3 regions of the Psychrobacillus sp. FSL H8-0487 genome follow, and region 3 is predicted to be linked to each of the others. Evidence: a T-box and tRNA genes for the amino acid it is inferred to sense, from the RefSeq annotation. Region 3 holds a T-box; the other regions hold tRNA genes.
What was found. The T-box of region 3 lies ahead of thrS (threonine--tRNA ligase). A T-box ahead of a tRNA ligase gene usually reads a tRNA of that ligase, here a tRNA-Thr.
Positions count from the first base shown of each region.

Region 1 (4,351 bases), 900 kb from region 3:
TCCATAACTTTTATTGTTCTAAACAGTTCTTACCTGACCTTCAACTCAGACAGCTACAGTTTTGCTTTCCGTGTATAAACCACTCTCTATTTTCACAGAAGATCAATACTCTAACCAATCAAATACTTAAGCCTGCACAGGATCTTTTTTAGTAATATCTTTTTCTAGTACAATAAAAAAAGGTAACCAATGATTGGTTACCTTTTTTTGAGTATGACCCCTACGGGATTCGAACCCGTGTTACCGCCGTGAAAGGGCGGTGTCTTAACCGCTTGACCAAGGGGCCTATATATGGCGGAGAAGGAGGGATTTGAACCCTCGCACCGGTTGCCCGATCTACACCCTTAGCAGGGGCGCCTCTTCAGCCACTTGAGTACTTCCCCATATATGGCTCCGAAGGTAGGACTCGAACCTACGACCAATCGATTAACAGTCGATTGCTCTACCACTGAGCTACTTCGGAATAATGGTGGGCCTAAATGGACTCGAACCATCGACCTCACGCTTATCAGGCGTGCGCTCTAACCAGCTGAGCTATAGGCCCATTATTTTGGAGCGGGTGAAGAGAATCGAACTCTCATCATCAGCTTGGAAGGCTGAGGTTTTACCACTAAACTACACCCGCATTAAATGGTGGCTCAGGACGGAATCGAACCGCCGACACAAGGATTTTCAGTCCTTTGCTCTACCGACTGAGCTACTGAGCCTCTTCAATCTTAAAATAAAAGCTAATTGTTTAGGCTATATTTACAATTGATATGTATTAATATTATTAAATAAATGGCGGTCCCGACCGGGATCGAACCGGCGATCTCCTGCGTGACAGGCAGGCATGTTAACCGCTACACCACGGGACCATTTGGTTGCGGGGACAGGATTTGAACCTGCGACCTTCGGGTTATGAGCCCGACGAGCTACCACTGCTCCACCCCGCGACAATAAAATACTTAAGGATTATTATTACTTCCACAAACAATAAGATAAAAATGGAGGAGGAAGAGGGATTCGAACCCCCGCGCGGTATGACCCGCCTGTCGGTTTTCAAGACCGATCCCTTCAGCCGAACTTGGGTATTCCTCCAAGACATTGTTGGTGGACCTTGCAGGACTCGAACCTGCGACCGGACGGTTATGAGCCGTCTGCTCTAACCAACTGAGCTAAAGGTCCTTAAGATGGCGGCAGAGGGAGTCGAACCCACGACCTTTCGGGTATGAACCGAGTGCTCTAGCCAACTGAGCTACACCGCCATGATTTTCAAACTAATTTATAAATGGTGGAGCCTAGCGGGATCGAACCGCTGACCTCCTGCGTGCAAGGCAGGCGCTCTCCCAGCTGAGCTAAGGCCCCATAAATAATAACTGGTCGGGAAGACAGGATTCGAACCTGCGACCCCTTGGTCCCAAACCAAGTGCTCTACCAAGCTGAGCTACTTCCCGTTATATGGTGCGCTCGGCAGGACTCGAACCTGCAACCTCTTGATTCGTAGTCAAGTGCTCTATCCAATTGAGCTACGAGCGCAATGTTTCAAAAAAGTGGTGCCGAGGACCGGAATCGAACCGGTACGGTAGTCACCTACCGCAGGATTTTAAGTCCTGTGCGTCTGCCAGTTCCGCCACCCCGGCACTTTAGTGAATCTTTGGAGCGGAAGACGAGGTTCGAACTCGCGACCCCCACCTTGGCAAGGTGGTGTTCTACCACTGAACTACTTCCGCTCGGTTATTAAATTAAATGGTGCGGGTGAAGGGAGTCGAACCCCCACGCCTTGCGGCGCTAGATCCTAAGTCTAGTGCGTCTGCCAGTTCCGCCACACCCGCATACATAATTCACTGAAAAAGTGATGAGCCATGTAGGATTCGAACCTACGACCCTCTGATTAAAAGTCAGATGCTCTACCAACTGAGCTAATGGCTCGGAAAATGGTGCCGGAGAAAGGACTTGAACCCTCAACCTACTGATTACAAGTCAGTTGCTCTACCAGTTGAGCTACTCCGGCAGGAGTAAATATATGGTGGAGGATGACGGGCTCGAACCGCCGACCCTCTGCTTGTAAGGCAGATGCTCTCCCAGCTGAGCTAATCCTCCTGGGTAAGTTATGTATTTATTGCAAGCCCAGCGACGTCCTACTCTCACAGGGGGAAACCCCCAACTACCATCGGCGCTGAAGAGCTTAACTTCCGTGTTCGGTATGGGAACGGGTGTGACCTCTTCGCCATCATCACTAGACTTGAATAATTATTGAAAGACAAGTTTTATTATACCAACTCTGTAGAATATTACAAGAGTTATTTTAAAAAAATTTTATTCTTTCAAAACTGGATAAACGACATTGTTACGTTAAACAAATTTGGTTAAGTCCTCGATCGATTAGTATTCGTCAGCTGCACGTGTCGCCACGCTTCCACCCCGAACCTATCTACCTCATCGTCTTTGAGGGATCTTACTTACTTGCGTAATGGGAAATCTCATCTTGAGGGGGGCTTCGTGCTTAGATGCTTTCAGCACTTATCCCGTCCACACATAGCTACCCAGCGATGCTCTTGGCAGAACAACTGGTACACCAGCGGTGTGTCCATCCCGGTCCTCTCGTACTAAGGACAGCTCCTCTCAAATTTCCTACGCCCACGACGGATAGGGACCGAACTGTCTCACGACGTTCTGAACCCAGCTCGCGTACCGCTTTAATGGGCGAACAGCCCAACCCTTGGGACCGACTACAGCCCCAGGATGCGATGAGCCGACATCGAGGTGCCAAACCTCCCCGTCGATGTGGACTCTTGGGGGAGATAAGCCTGTTATCCCCGGGGTAGCTTTTATCCGTTGAGCGATGGCCCTTCCATGCGGAACCACCGGATCACTAAGCCCGTCTTTCGACCCTGCTCGACTTGTAGGTCTCGCAGTCAAGCTCCCTTCTGCCTTTACACTCTTCGAATGATTTCCAACCATTCTGAGGGAACCTTTGGGCGCCTCCGTTACACTTTAGGAGGCGACCGCCCCAGTCAAACTACCCGCCTGACACTGTCTCCTACCCGGGTTACGGGTATGGGTTAGAATTTCAATACAACCAGGGCAGTATCCCACCGACGCCTCCTCCGAAGCTGGCGCTCCGGGCTCTAAGGCTCCTGCCTATCCTGTACAAGTTGCACCAAAATTCAATATCAAGCTATAGTAAAGCTCCACGGGGTCTTTCCGTCCTGTCGCGGGTAACCTGCATCTTCACAGGTACTATAATTTCACCGAGTCTCTCGTTGAGACAGTGCCCAGATCGTTACGCCTTTCGTGCGGGTCGGAACTTACCCGACAAGGAATTTCGCTACCTTAGGACCGTTATAGTTACGGCCGCCGTTTACTGGGGCTTCAATTCGCACCTTCGCTTGCGCTAAGCACTCCTCTTAACCTTCCAGCACCGGGCAGGCGTCAGCCCATATACTTCACCTTACGGTTTTGCATAGACCTGTGTTTTTGCTAAACAGTCGCCTGGGCCTATTCACTGCGGCTCTTCTAGGCTATGAACCCAAAAGAGCACCCCTTCTCCCGAAGTTACGGGGTCATTTTGCCGAGTTCCTTAACGAGAGTTCTCTCGCTCACCTTAGGATTCTCTCCTCGACTACCTGTGTCGGTTTGCGGTACGGGCACCTTTCACCTCGCTAGAGGCTTTTCTTGGCAGTGTGAAATCAGGAACTCTAGACATACGTCCTCGCCATCACAGCTCAATGTTAAAGAATGCGGATTTGCCTACATTCACACCTTACTGCTTGGACATGCATAACCAACAGCATGCTTACCCTATCCTTCTGCGTCCCCCCATTACTCAAACGGTGGTTTGGTGGTACAGGAATATCAACCTGTTATCCATCGCCTACGCCTATCGGCCTCGGCTTAGGTCCCGACTAACCCTGAGCGGACGAGCCTTCCTCAGGAAACCTTAGTCATACGGTGGACGGGATTCTCACCCGTCTTTCGCTACTCATACCGGCATTCTCACTTCTAAGCGCTCCACCAGTCCTTCCGGTCTGACTTCAACGCCCTTAGAACGCTCTCCTACCACTGATACCAAAGGTATCAATCCACAGCTTCGGTGATTTGTTTAGCCCCGATACATTTTCGGCGCAGCGTCACTCGACCAGTGAGCTATTACGCACTCTTTAAATGATGGCTGCTTCTAAGCCAACATCCTGGTTGTCTAAGCAACGCCACATCCTTTTCCACTTAACAAATACTTTGGGACCTTAGCTGGTGGTCTGGGCTGTTTCCCTCTTGACTACGGATCTTATCACTCGCAGTCTGACTCCCAAACATAAATCATTGGCATTCGGAGTTTGTCTGAATTCGGTAACCCGGGATGGGCCCCTAG
Region 1 covers NZ_JBBOZA010000001.1:2,627,293-2,631,643, forward strand. Annotated here, with positions in the region: tRNA gene MHI47_RS13370 (tRNA-Glu) at 215-286, opposite strand; tRNA gene MHI47_RS13375 (tRNA-Ser) at 293-383, opposite strand; tRNA gene MHI47_RS13380 (tRNA-Asn) at 389-463, opposite strand; tRNA gene MHI47_RS13385 (tRNA-Ile) at 468-544, opposite strand; tRNA gene MHI47_RS13390 (tRNA-Gly) at 552-625, opposite strand; tRNA gene MHI47_RS13395 (tRNA-Phe) at 632-707, opposite strand; tRNA gene MHI47_RS13400 (tRNA-Asp) at 782-857, opposite strand; tRNA gene MHI47_RS13405 (tRNA-Met) at 861-935, opposite strand; tRNA gene MHI47_RS13410 (tRNA-Ser) at 988-1,080, opposite strand; tRNA gene MHI47_RS13415 (tRNA-Ile) at 1,091-1,167, opposite strand; tRNA gene MHI47_RS13420 (tRNA-Met) at 1,174-1,247, opposite strand; tRNA gene MHI47_RS13425 (tRNA-Ala) at 1,272-1,347, opposite strand; tRNA gene MHI47_RS13430 (tRNA-Pro) at 1,360-1,436, opposite strand; tRNA gene MHI47_RS13435 (tRNA-Arg) at 1,442-1,518, opposite strand; tRNA gene MHI47_RS13440 (tRNA-Leu) at 1,534-1,622, opposite strand; tRNA gene MHI47_RS13445 (tRNA-Gly) at 1,638-1,712, opposite strand; tRNA gene MHI47_RS13450 (tRNA-Leu) at 1,730-1,814, opposite strand; tRNA gene MHI47_RS13455 (tRNA-Lys) at 1,839-1,911, opposite strand; tRNA gene MHI47_RS13460 (tRNA-Thr) at 1,918-1,993, opposite strand; tRNA gene MHI47_RS13465 (tRNA-Val) at 2,007-2,082, opposite strand; rRNA gene rrf (5S ribosomal RNA) at 2,108-2,223, opposite strand; rRNA gene MHI47_RS13475 (23S ribosomal RNA) at 2,345-4,351, opposite strand, start outside.
Region 1: it encodes a tRNA-Thr, which carries the amino acid that the T-box ahead of thrS (threonine--tRNA ligase) is inferred to sense. The anticodon was not compared.

Region 2 (4,351 bases), 570 kb from region 3:
CAGTACCGTGAGGGAAAGGTGAAAAGCACCCCGGAAGGGGAGTGAAATAGATCCTGAAACCGTGTGCCTACAAGTAGTTAGAGCCCGTTAATGGGTGATAGCGTGCCTTTTGTAGAATGAACCGGCGAGTTACGATCCCATGCAAGGTTAAGTCGAGAAGACGGAGCCGCAGCGAAAGCGAGTCTGAATAGGGCGAATGAGTATGTGGTCGTAGACCCGAAACCAGGTGATCTACCCATGTCCAGGATGAAGGTAAGGTAACACTTACTGGAGGTCCGAACCCACGCACGTTGAAAAGTGCGGGGATGAGGTGTGGGTAGCGGAGAAATTCCAATCGAACCTGGAGATAGCTGGTTCTCTCCGAAATAGCTTTAGGGCTAGCCTCAAACGTTAGAATCTTGGAGGTAGAGCACTGTTTGGACTAGGGGCCCATCCCGGGTTACCGAATTCAGACAAACTCCGAATGCCAATGATTTATGTTTGGGAGTCAGACTGCGAGTGATAAGATCCGTAGTCAAGAGGGAAACAGCCCAGACCACCAGCTAAGGTCCCAAAGTATTTGTTAAGTGGAAAAGGATGTGGCGTTGCTTAGACAACCAGGATGTTGGCTTAGAAGCAGCCATCATTTAAAGAGTGCGTAATAGCTCACTGGTCGAGTGACGCTGCGCCGAAAATGTATCGGGGCTAAACAAATCACCGAAGCTGTGGATTGATACCTTTGGTATCAGTGGTAGGAGAGCGTTCTAAGGGCGTTGAAGTCAGACCGGAAGGACTGGTGGAGCGCTTAGAAGTGAGAATGCCGGTATGAGTAGCGAAAGACGGGTGAGAATCCCGTCCACCGTATGACTAAGGTTTCCTGAGGAAGGCTCGTCCGCTCAGGGTTAGTCGGGACCTAAGCCGAGGCCGATAGGCGTAGGCGATGGATAACAGGTTGATATTCCTGTACCACCAAACCACCGTTTGAGTAATGGGGGGACGCAGAAGGATAGGGTAAGCATGCTGTTGGTTATGCATGTCCAAGCAGTAAGGTGTGAATGTAGGCAAATCCGCATTCTTTAACATTGAGCTGTGATGGCGAGGACGTATGTCTAGAGTTCCTGATTTCACACTGCCAAGAAAAGCCTCTAGCGAGGTGAAAGGTGCCCGTACCGCAAACCGACACAGGTAGTCGAGGAGAGAATCCTAAGGTGAGCGAGAGAACTCTCGTTAAGGAACTCGGCAAAATGACCCCGTAACTTCGGGAGAAGGGGTGCTCTTTTGGGTTCATAGCCTAGAAGAGCCGCAGTGAATAGGCCCAGGCGACTGTTTAGCAAAAACACAGGTCTATGCAAAACCGTAAGGTGAAGTATATGGGCTGACGCCTGCCCGGTGCTGGAAGGTTAAGAGGAGTGCTTAGCGCAAGCGAAGGTGCGAATTGAAGCCCCAGTAAACGGCGGCCGTAACTATAACGGTCCTAAGGTAGCGAAATTCCTTGTCGGGTAAGTTCCGACCCGCACGAAAGGCGTAACGATCTGGGCACTGTCTCAACGAGAGACTCGGTGAAATTATAGTACCTGTGAAGATGCAGGTTACCCGCGACAGGACGGAAAGACCCCGTGGAGCTTTACTATAGCTTGATATTGAATTTTGGTGCAACTTGTACAGGATAGGCAGGAGCCTTAGAGCCCGGAGCGCCAGCTTCGGAGGAGGCGTCGGTGGGATACTGCCCTGGTTGTATTGAAATTCTAACCCATACCCGTAACCCGGGTAGGAGACAGTGTCAGGCGGGTAGTTTGACTGGGGCGGTCGCCTCCTAAAGTGTAACGGAGGCGCCCAAAGGTTCCCTCAGAATGGTTGGAAATCATTCGAAGAGTGTAAAGGCAGAAGGGAGCTTGACTGCGAGACCTACAAGTCGAGCAGGGTCGAAAGACGGGCTTAGTGATCCGGTGGTTCCGCATGGAAGGGCCATCGCTCAACGGATAAAAGCTACCCCGGGGATAACAGGCTTATCTCCCCCAAGAGTCCACATCGACGGGGAGGTTTGGCACCTCGATGTCGGCTCATCGCATCCTGGGGCTGTAGTCGGTCCCAAGGGTTGGGCTGTTCGCCCATTAAAGCGGTACGCGAGCTGGGTTCAGAACGTCGTGAGACAGTTCGGTCCCTATCCGTCGTGGGCGTAGGAAATTTGAGAGGAGCTGTCCTTAGTACGAGAGGACCGGGATGGACACACCGCTGGTGTACCAGTTGTTCTGCCAAGAGCATCGCTGGGTAGCTATGTGTGGACGGGATAAGTGCTGAAAGCATCTAAGCACGAAGCCCCCCTCAAGATGAGATTTCCCATTACGCAAGTAAGTAAGATCCCTCAAAGACGATGAGGTAGATAGGTTCGGGGTGGAAGCGTGGCGACACGTGCAGCTGACGAATACTAATCGATCGAGGACTTAACCAAATTTTGTTTAACGTAACAATGTCGTTTATCCAGTTTTGAAAGTACAAAAAAAAATATAAAAAAAGCTTGAATTATTTTCTAGTTTTGTTATACTAAGTATTGTCTTTCAAATTAATAAGGTCTAGTGATGATGGCGAAGAGGTCACACCCGTTCCCATACCGAACACGGAAGTTAAGCTCTTCAGCGCCGATGGTAGTTGGGGGTCTCCCCCTGTGAGAGTAGGACGTTGCTAGGCTGTATTATTCCGAAGTAGCTCAGTGGTAGAGCAATCGACTGTTAATCGATTGGTCGTAGGTTCGAGTCCTACCTTCGGAGCCATTTTAGGAGAGCTGTCCGAGTGGCCGAAGGAGCACGATTGGAAATCGTGTAGGCGGGTTAAACTGTCTCAAGGGTTCAAATCCCTTGCTCTCCGCCAGATTAGTTTTCTACATAAAAGTATGGCCCCTTGGTCAAGCGGTTAAGACACCGCCCTTTCACGGCGGTAACACGGGTTCGAATCCCGTAGGGGTCACCATTTATTAAATTGAACGAATGAAGTTGACGCAGAGATGCGAAGCTTATCGTAATTTTACCCAGGAGGATTAGCTCAGCTGGGAGAGCATCTGCCTTACAAGCAGAGGGTCGGCGGTTCGAGCCCGTCATCCTCCACCATTTCTTTTGAACAAATTAGCAATTATAGTATTGTCGCGGGGTGGAGCAGTGGTAGCTCGTCGGGCTCATAACCCGAAGGTCGCAGGTTCAAATCCTGTCCCCGCAACCAAATGGTCCCGTGGTGTAGCGGTTAACATGCCTGCCTGTCACGCAGGAGATCGCCGGTTCGATCCCGGTCGGGACCGCCATTTTTTAAAAGATTGGTGATAAGCAAGAAGGTCTAGGAAGCGATTGAGTGATGGAAGGAACGTACTAAAGTACGTGACTAACTGAACGAATGAAGCTGACAAAGAGATTCGCAGCTTAGCACAATCGAATTTGGCTCAGTAGCTCAGTCGGTAGAGCAAAGGACTGAAAATCCTTGTGTCGGCGGTTCGATTCCGTCCTGAGCCACCATATTTATACGCCGGAATAGCTCAACTGGTAGAGCAACTGACTTGTAATCAGTAGGTTGAGGGTTCAAGTCCTTTTTCCGGCACCATACACTGGTGGGGTAGCGAAGTGGCTAAACGCGGCGGACTGTAAATCCGCTCCTTCGGGTTCGGCGGTTCGAATCCGTCCCCCACCACCAGTTTTTAGGGGCATAGTTTAACGGTAGAATAGAGGTCTCCAAAACCTTTGATGTGGGTTCGATTCCTACTGCCCCTGCCAATTTTTTTTAGTTAGCTTTGAATAATGGCGGTTGTGGCGAAGTGGTTAACGCATCGGATTGTGATTCCGACATTCGGGGGTTCAATTCCCCTCAGTCGCCCCATATTCCTTAGTAGTTAGCTCTTTTTTTATTTGTGGCGGTTGTGGCGAAGTGGTTAACGCACCGGATTGTGATTCCGGCATTCGGGGGTTCAATTCCCCTCAGTCGCCCCATTGGGGTATAGCCAAGCGGTAAGGCAATGGATTTTGATTCCATCATGCCCTGGTTCGAATCCAGGTACCCCAGTTTGCGGAAGTAGTTCAGTGGTAGAACACCACCTTGCCAAGGTGGGGGTCGCGAGTTCGAACCTCGTCTTCCGCTCCAATTACTTTACGGCGGCATAGCCAAGTGGTAAGGCACAGGTCTGCAACACCTTTATCACCGGTTCAAATCCGGTTGCCGCCTCCAATTTTTTAAAAATGATTTAATAACTGCCTAGTATTTATTTTGCCGGTGTGGCGGAATTGGCAGACGCGCGGGACTCAAAATCCCGTATCCTCTGGATGTGCCGGTTCGACCCCGGCCACCGGTATAAAATCGTGACTTAAAGTCATACATATCAAGACTTCTAACTACTTGT
Region 2 covers NZ_JBBOZA010000001.1:2,962,616-2,966,966, reverse strand. Annotated here, with positions in the region: rRNA gene MHI47_RS15225 (23S ribosomal RNA) at 1-2,428, shown strand, start outside; rRNA gene rrf (5S ribosomal RNA) at 2,549-2,664, shown strand; tRNA gene MHI47_RS15215 (tRNA-Asn) at 2,673-2,747, shown strand; tRNA gene MHI47_RS15210 (tRNA-Ser) at 2,753-2,844, shown strand; tRNA gene MHI47_RS15205 (tRNA-Glu) at 2,869-2,943, shown strand; tRNA gene MHI47_RS15200 (tRNA-Val) at 3,005-3,080, shown strand; tRNA gene MHI47_RS15195 (tRNA-Met) at 3,115-3,189, shown strand; tRNA gene MHI47_RS15190 (tRNA-Asp) at 3,193-3,268, shown strand; tRNA gene MHI47_RS15185 (tRNA-Phe) at 3,401-3,476, shown strand; tRNA gene MHI47_RS15180 (tRNA-Thr) at 3,486-3,561, shown strand; tRNA gene MHI47_RS15175 (tRNA-Tyr) at 3,568-3,651, shown strand; tRNA gene MHI47_RS15170 (tRNA-Trp) at 3,658-3,731, shown strand; tRNA gene MHI47_RS15165 (tRNA-His) at 3,759-3,834, shown strand; tRNA gene MHI47_RS15160 (tRNA-His) at 3,869-3,944, shown strand; tRNA gene MHI47_RS15155 (tRNA-Gln) at 3,946-4,017, shown strand; tRNA gene MHI47_RS15150 (tRNA-Gly) at 4,021-4,095, shown strand; tRNA gene MHI47_RS15145 (tRNA-Cys) at 4,106-4,179, shown strand; tRNA gene MHI47_RS15140 (tRNA-Leu) at 4,221-4,303, shown strand.
Region 2: it encodes a tRNA-Thr, which carries the amino acid that the T-box ahead of thrS (threonine--tRNA ligase) is inferred to sense. The anticodon was not compared.

Region 3 (4,351 bases):
GGTTGCGGTTATTAACTGCAATAATACGACCGATGCTAGAACTTGGAAAGAAGAATTGCTACAAGAATTCCCTAAACTAAAAGTGATCGTTCTTCCCCTTAGCGCTTGTGTAGGAGTACATGCTGGAGAAGGAACAACAGGACTTAGCTGGGTTAGATATTAATGAGTTTGTGCTACTGCACAAACTCTTTTTTTAATAAGGAACAAATTGCCTCATCACAAAAGCGGCCTTTTTCAAACGCAGATTTTCGAAAAGTACCTTCATAAACAAAACCAGCTTTTTCTAGTGTTTTTTTACATGCTATATTATCAGGAGCAAAGAGAGCTTCAATACGATTTAAATCCATTAACTCGAAACCGTAACGTAAAATGGGCTGTAACACCTCTATCATAATGCCTTTACGCCAAAACTCTGGTGCCACTTCAAAACCAATCTCTGCTTTAAAGTGTTTCTTTTCCCAATTATGATATCCACAACTACCGATAATCTTATTCTCTTCCTTCGTAGCTATCCCCCAGCGAATCCCCTCTTTTTTTTGATATTTCTTTTGCCAATTCCCTATTAATGCCTTTGCTTCTTTAACATCTTTAAATGTGTCCAAATCATAATACTTCGTAACCTCATCTTTTGAAAAATAATAGAAAACCTCTTTTGCGTCACTAATTTCAATGGGGCGTAATATAAATCGTTCTGTTTCTAATGTTGGAAATCTTTTTTTATGATTATCATGGATAAGTAAAGCTACAAATTGGGCAATTGCTATTACACCAGCTAACGTACTGAAAATAATACTGACCCAGACATAATTGGCAATTTCTCCATTCCCAATTGGCCCCACCTTTGGCTGATACATTGAATATATTCCCGATGCATTTCCAACTATAATAGCGAATCCCGCAAACAATAACATCCATTTTGCCATTATACGACCTCCATAGAGTTTCATTCGTTATATATAGCCGAAAATCCTTTTAGTATGACAATATTTAATATTTCACCCTTTCCTAGCCTCTTTTAATTTCTCTATAAATGCTGAAACACTCATTTCTCCCAAAACACCTACTTTATGTTGTCGAACAGAAACTGCGCCATTTTCCATTTCATGATCCCCAATAATGAGCATATACGGATGTTTTTGCATTGCAGCTTCACGAATTTTCAATCCGATTTTCTCTACCCGATTGTCTATCTCTACTCGATACCCATCTTGCTCAAGTTGCCACTTTACGTTCTCTGCATACTCTTTATGTGCATCGGCAATTGGTAATATTTTAACTTGAACCGGAGATAACCACAGCGGAAAGCTACCTTGATAGTGCTCCAATAGAATAGCCATGAATCGCTCAATAGAACCGTAAATTGCACGATGAATCATAATGGGTTGTCGCAATTGATTGTGTTCGTCGACGTACTTACAGTCAAACTTTTCAGGCATTTGAAAGTCTAGTTGAACAGTACCGCACTGCCAGCTACGTCCCAATGCATCTAATATATGAAAATCGATTTTCGGACCATAAAATGCTCCATCCCCTTCGTTTACCTGATATTCTACCTGCTTATTCTGAAGAACTGCTTCCAACGCTTGCTCTGCTTGATCCCAAACCTCTACTGATCCCATATAATTTTCTGGTCGAGTGGATAGCTCTACTTTATAGCTAAAGCCGAACTCCGAGTAAAACTCATCCACAAGGTCTAGTACCTTCGCTATCTCACTTTCAATCTGCTCCTCCAATACAAACAGATGAGCATCATCCTGAGTGAAAGCCCTGACTCGTAGTAATCCATTCAATGATCCAGAGAGTTCATGGCGGTGGACTAATCCAAGTTCTGCATATCGAACCGGAAGCTCCCTATAGCTTCTTCGTTTGCTATTGAAGATTAAAACAGCTCCAGGGCAATTCATTGGTTTAATCGCATATTTTTGGTCATCTACCTCTGCAAAATACATATTTTCATGATAGTGATCCCAATGCCCTGATTTTTCCCAAAGCTCCTGTTTCATCAGAATTGGAGTTTTAATCTCTTGATATTCTGCTCGTTGATGCTTTTCTCTCCACAGGTTTTCCAGTTCGTTGCGCAGTATCATCCCTTTTGGTAAATAAAACGGCATTCCTGGTGCTTCCTCCATCGACATGAACAATTCTAATTGTTGCCCTAAATTTTGATGACTTACTCTTTCTTCTGCTTTCACTTTAATTCCTCCATTTACTATTTTTCTCCTAACAAAAAAGACCACACCCATCCCAGTAAAGGGACGAGTGTGGTCGTGGTTCCACCCTAATTTGCAACACAAAAAAATCTGTTGCGCTCATACAAGATAACGGTTTCCCGATTATGGATAATTACATAAATGTGTTCCCCATAATTGCTCCAAGGTGGTAAATCATTTGCATTTCTTTAAGGGCTTTCAGTCGGTGACCCCATTCTCTGATAAGAAAGTTAAAACAATTCATATCCTTTTCTTCGCTTGAATATTAAATTTATATACAAAAAGACCACACCCATCCCGGTAAAGGGACGAGTGTGGTCGTGGTTCCACCCTAATTTGCAACATAAAAATTCTGTTGCGCTCATGTAAGATAACGGTTTCCCGATTATGGATAATTACATAAATGTGTTCCCCATAATTGCTCCAAGGTGGTAAATCATTTGCATTTCTTTAAGGGCTTTCAGTCGGCGACCCCATTCTCTGATAAGAAGTATTTAAATGATCCATGTCCTTTTCTTCGCTTGTTACTAATTGATTTTTCTAAGTATATGCAACAAAATTCAAATAGTCAACATTACTGTTATATTTTTTGGGTAGTACTTCGCTTTGCCATTTGCTGCAGGGGATCCCAAACCCCATTAAATGGTGGGGCATATGCAAGATCAAGATCCAATAACTCGGAAAAGGTCATATGGTGATAAAGTGCAGTTGCTAATACATCAATCCTTTTATCTACACCATTTCCTCCAATAATTTGACCCCCTAAAATTTGTTGGTTATCCTTCCTGTAAATCAATTTCATATGCATCGTTTCCTTACCTGGATAATACCCTGCAATGTCCGTGGCTTCCTGCGTATGCACGTCATAGGAAATACCGAGCTGCTCCGCTTCTTTCTCAGACAACCCAGTTTTTCCAAGAGCCAAATCAAAAAATTTCATGATGGATGTGCCAACAATTCCTTTAAATTCATTCCTTTGACCTATCATATTTAATCCAGCGATTCGCCCTTGTTTATTAGCAGTTGTTCCTAAAGGAATATAATCATTCAGTTGTTTAATACGATGAAAATGACTTGCACAATCTCCTGCTGCGTAGATATCGTCCAAATTCGTTTTTAAAAAATTATTTACTACAATCGCTCCATTATGGTGCAATTGAATGCCAGTCCCCTCTAAAAAACCCGTTGTAGGTTTAACCCCTGTGGCAACTAAAACTAAATCGGTAGGGTAACTTCCTTTATCTGTCCTCACATCACTTACTCTCGTATCTCCCGTGAAAGATTGAACCTCTTCATTTAATATCACTTCTACATTATGAGCCTTTGCATGTTCATGTATGAAACATGCTATATCGTGATCAAATATACCGGCTAGCTGATCTCCTCTTTGTATAATACGTACTTTTTTTCCAATACTAGCAAAGTTTTCGGCCATTTCTAGTCCAATATATCCTCCACCAATTATAGTAACTTGTTGAACATTTTCTAAATCCGCGATAATTTCCTCTGTATTTGGAATGGTTTTAATCGTATGAATCCCTAACAAATGCCCACCGTTCCAATTAGGAACAACTGGAGTAGCACCCGTCGCAATAAGCAAGCGGTCATAGCTTAAGATGAAATTATCTCTCGTTTGCAGAATATTCCCTGACACTGTTTTATTGTTAGGGTCCACATTGGTCACTTCATATCCTGTTTTTGCATCAATTCCGTATTTACTACGGAACATTTCTACACTTCGTGCTATAACGTCCGTTGAAGATACTACTTGTTTTCCTACTACATAGGGTAAACCACACTGTCCATAGGAATAAATATGTCCTTTTTCCAATGTCGTAATTCGAGCGTCAGGATCATTACGTACAATTTCCATTGCCGCACTCATCCCCGCAGCGTCTCCACCTATTATTACGTAGTGCATGAAGTTTCCTCCTTTGACTTTCCTTATTACTCTTTCTATACCCAACAATAACTTCCCTTCAAGTATTAGTGAATAGCTATGTTTGTTATACACTTAAAATTTTTCTTTTTATTTCCTTCTAAAAGTTCTTCATTATCTTATTCTCTCATTCTATGTAAAAAAGGCATGCCCTAATAGGACATGCCCAAAATAATTGTTTATACTACTCTATTCCAGAAAC
Region 3 covers NZ_JBBOZA010000001.1:3,528,425-3,532,775, forward strand. Annotated here, with positions in the region: gene MHI47_RS17980 (DegV family protein) at 1-163, shown strand, start outside; gene MHI47_RS17985 (GNAT family N-acetyltransferase) at 174-923, opposite strand; gene thrS (threonine--tRNA ligase) at 996-2,243, opposite strand; T-box leader at 2,249-2,474, opposite strand; T-box leader at 2,512-2,737, opposite strand; gene MHI47_RS17995 (FAD-dependent oxidoreductase) at 2,791-4,131, opposite strand; gene MHI47_RS18000 (catalase) at 4,329-4,351, opposite strand, start outside.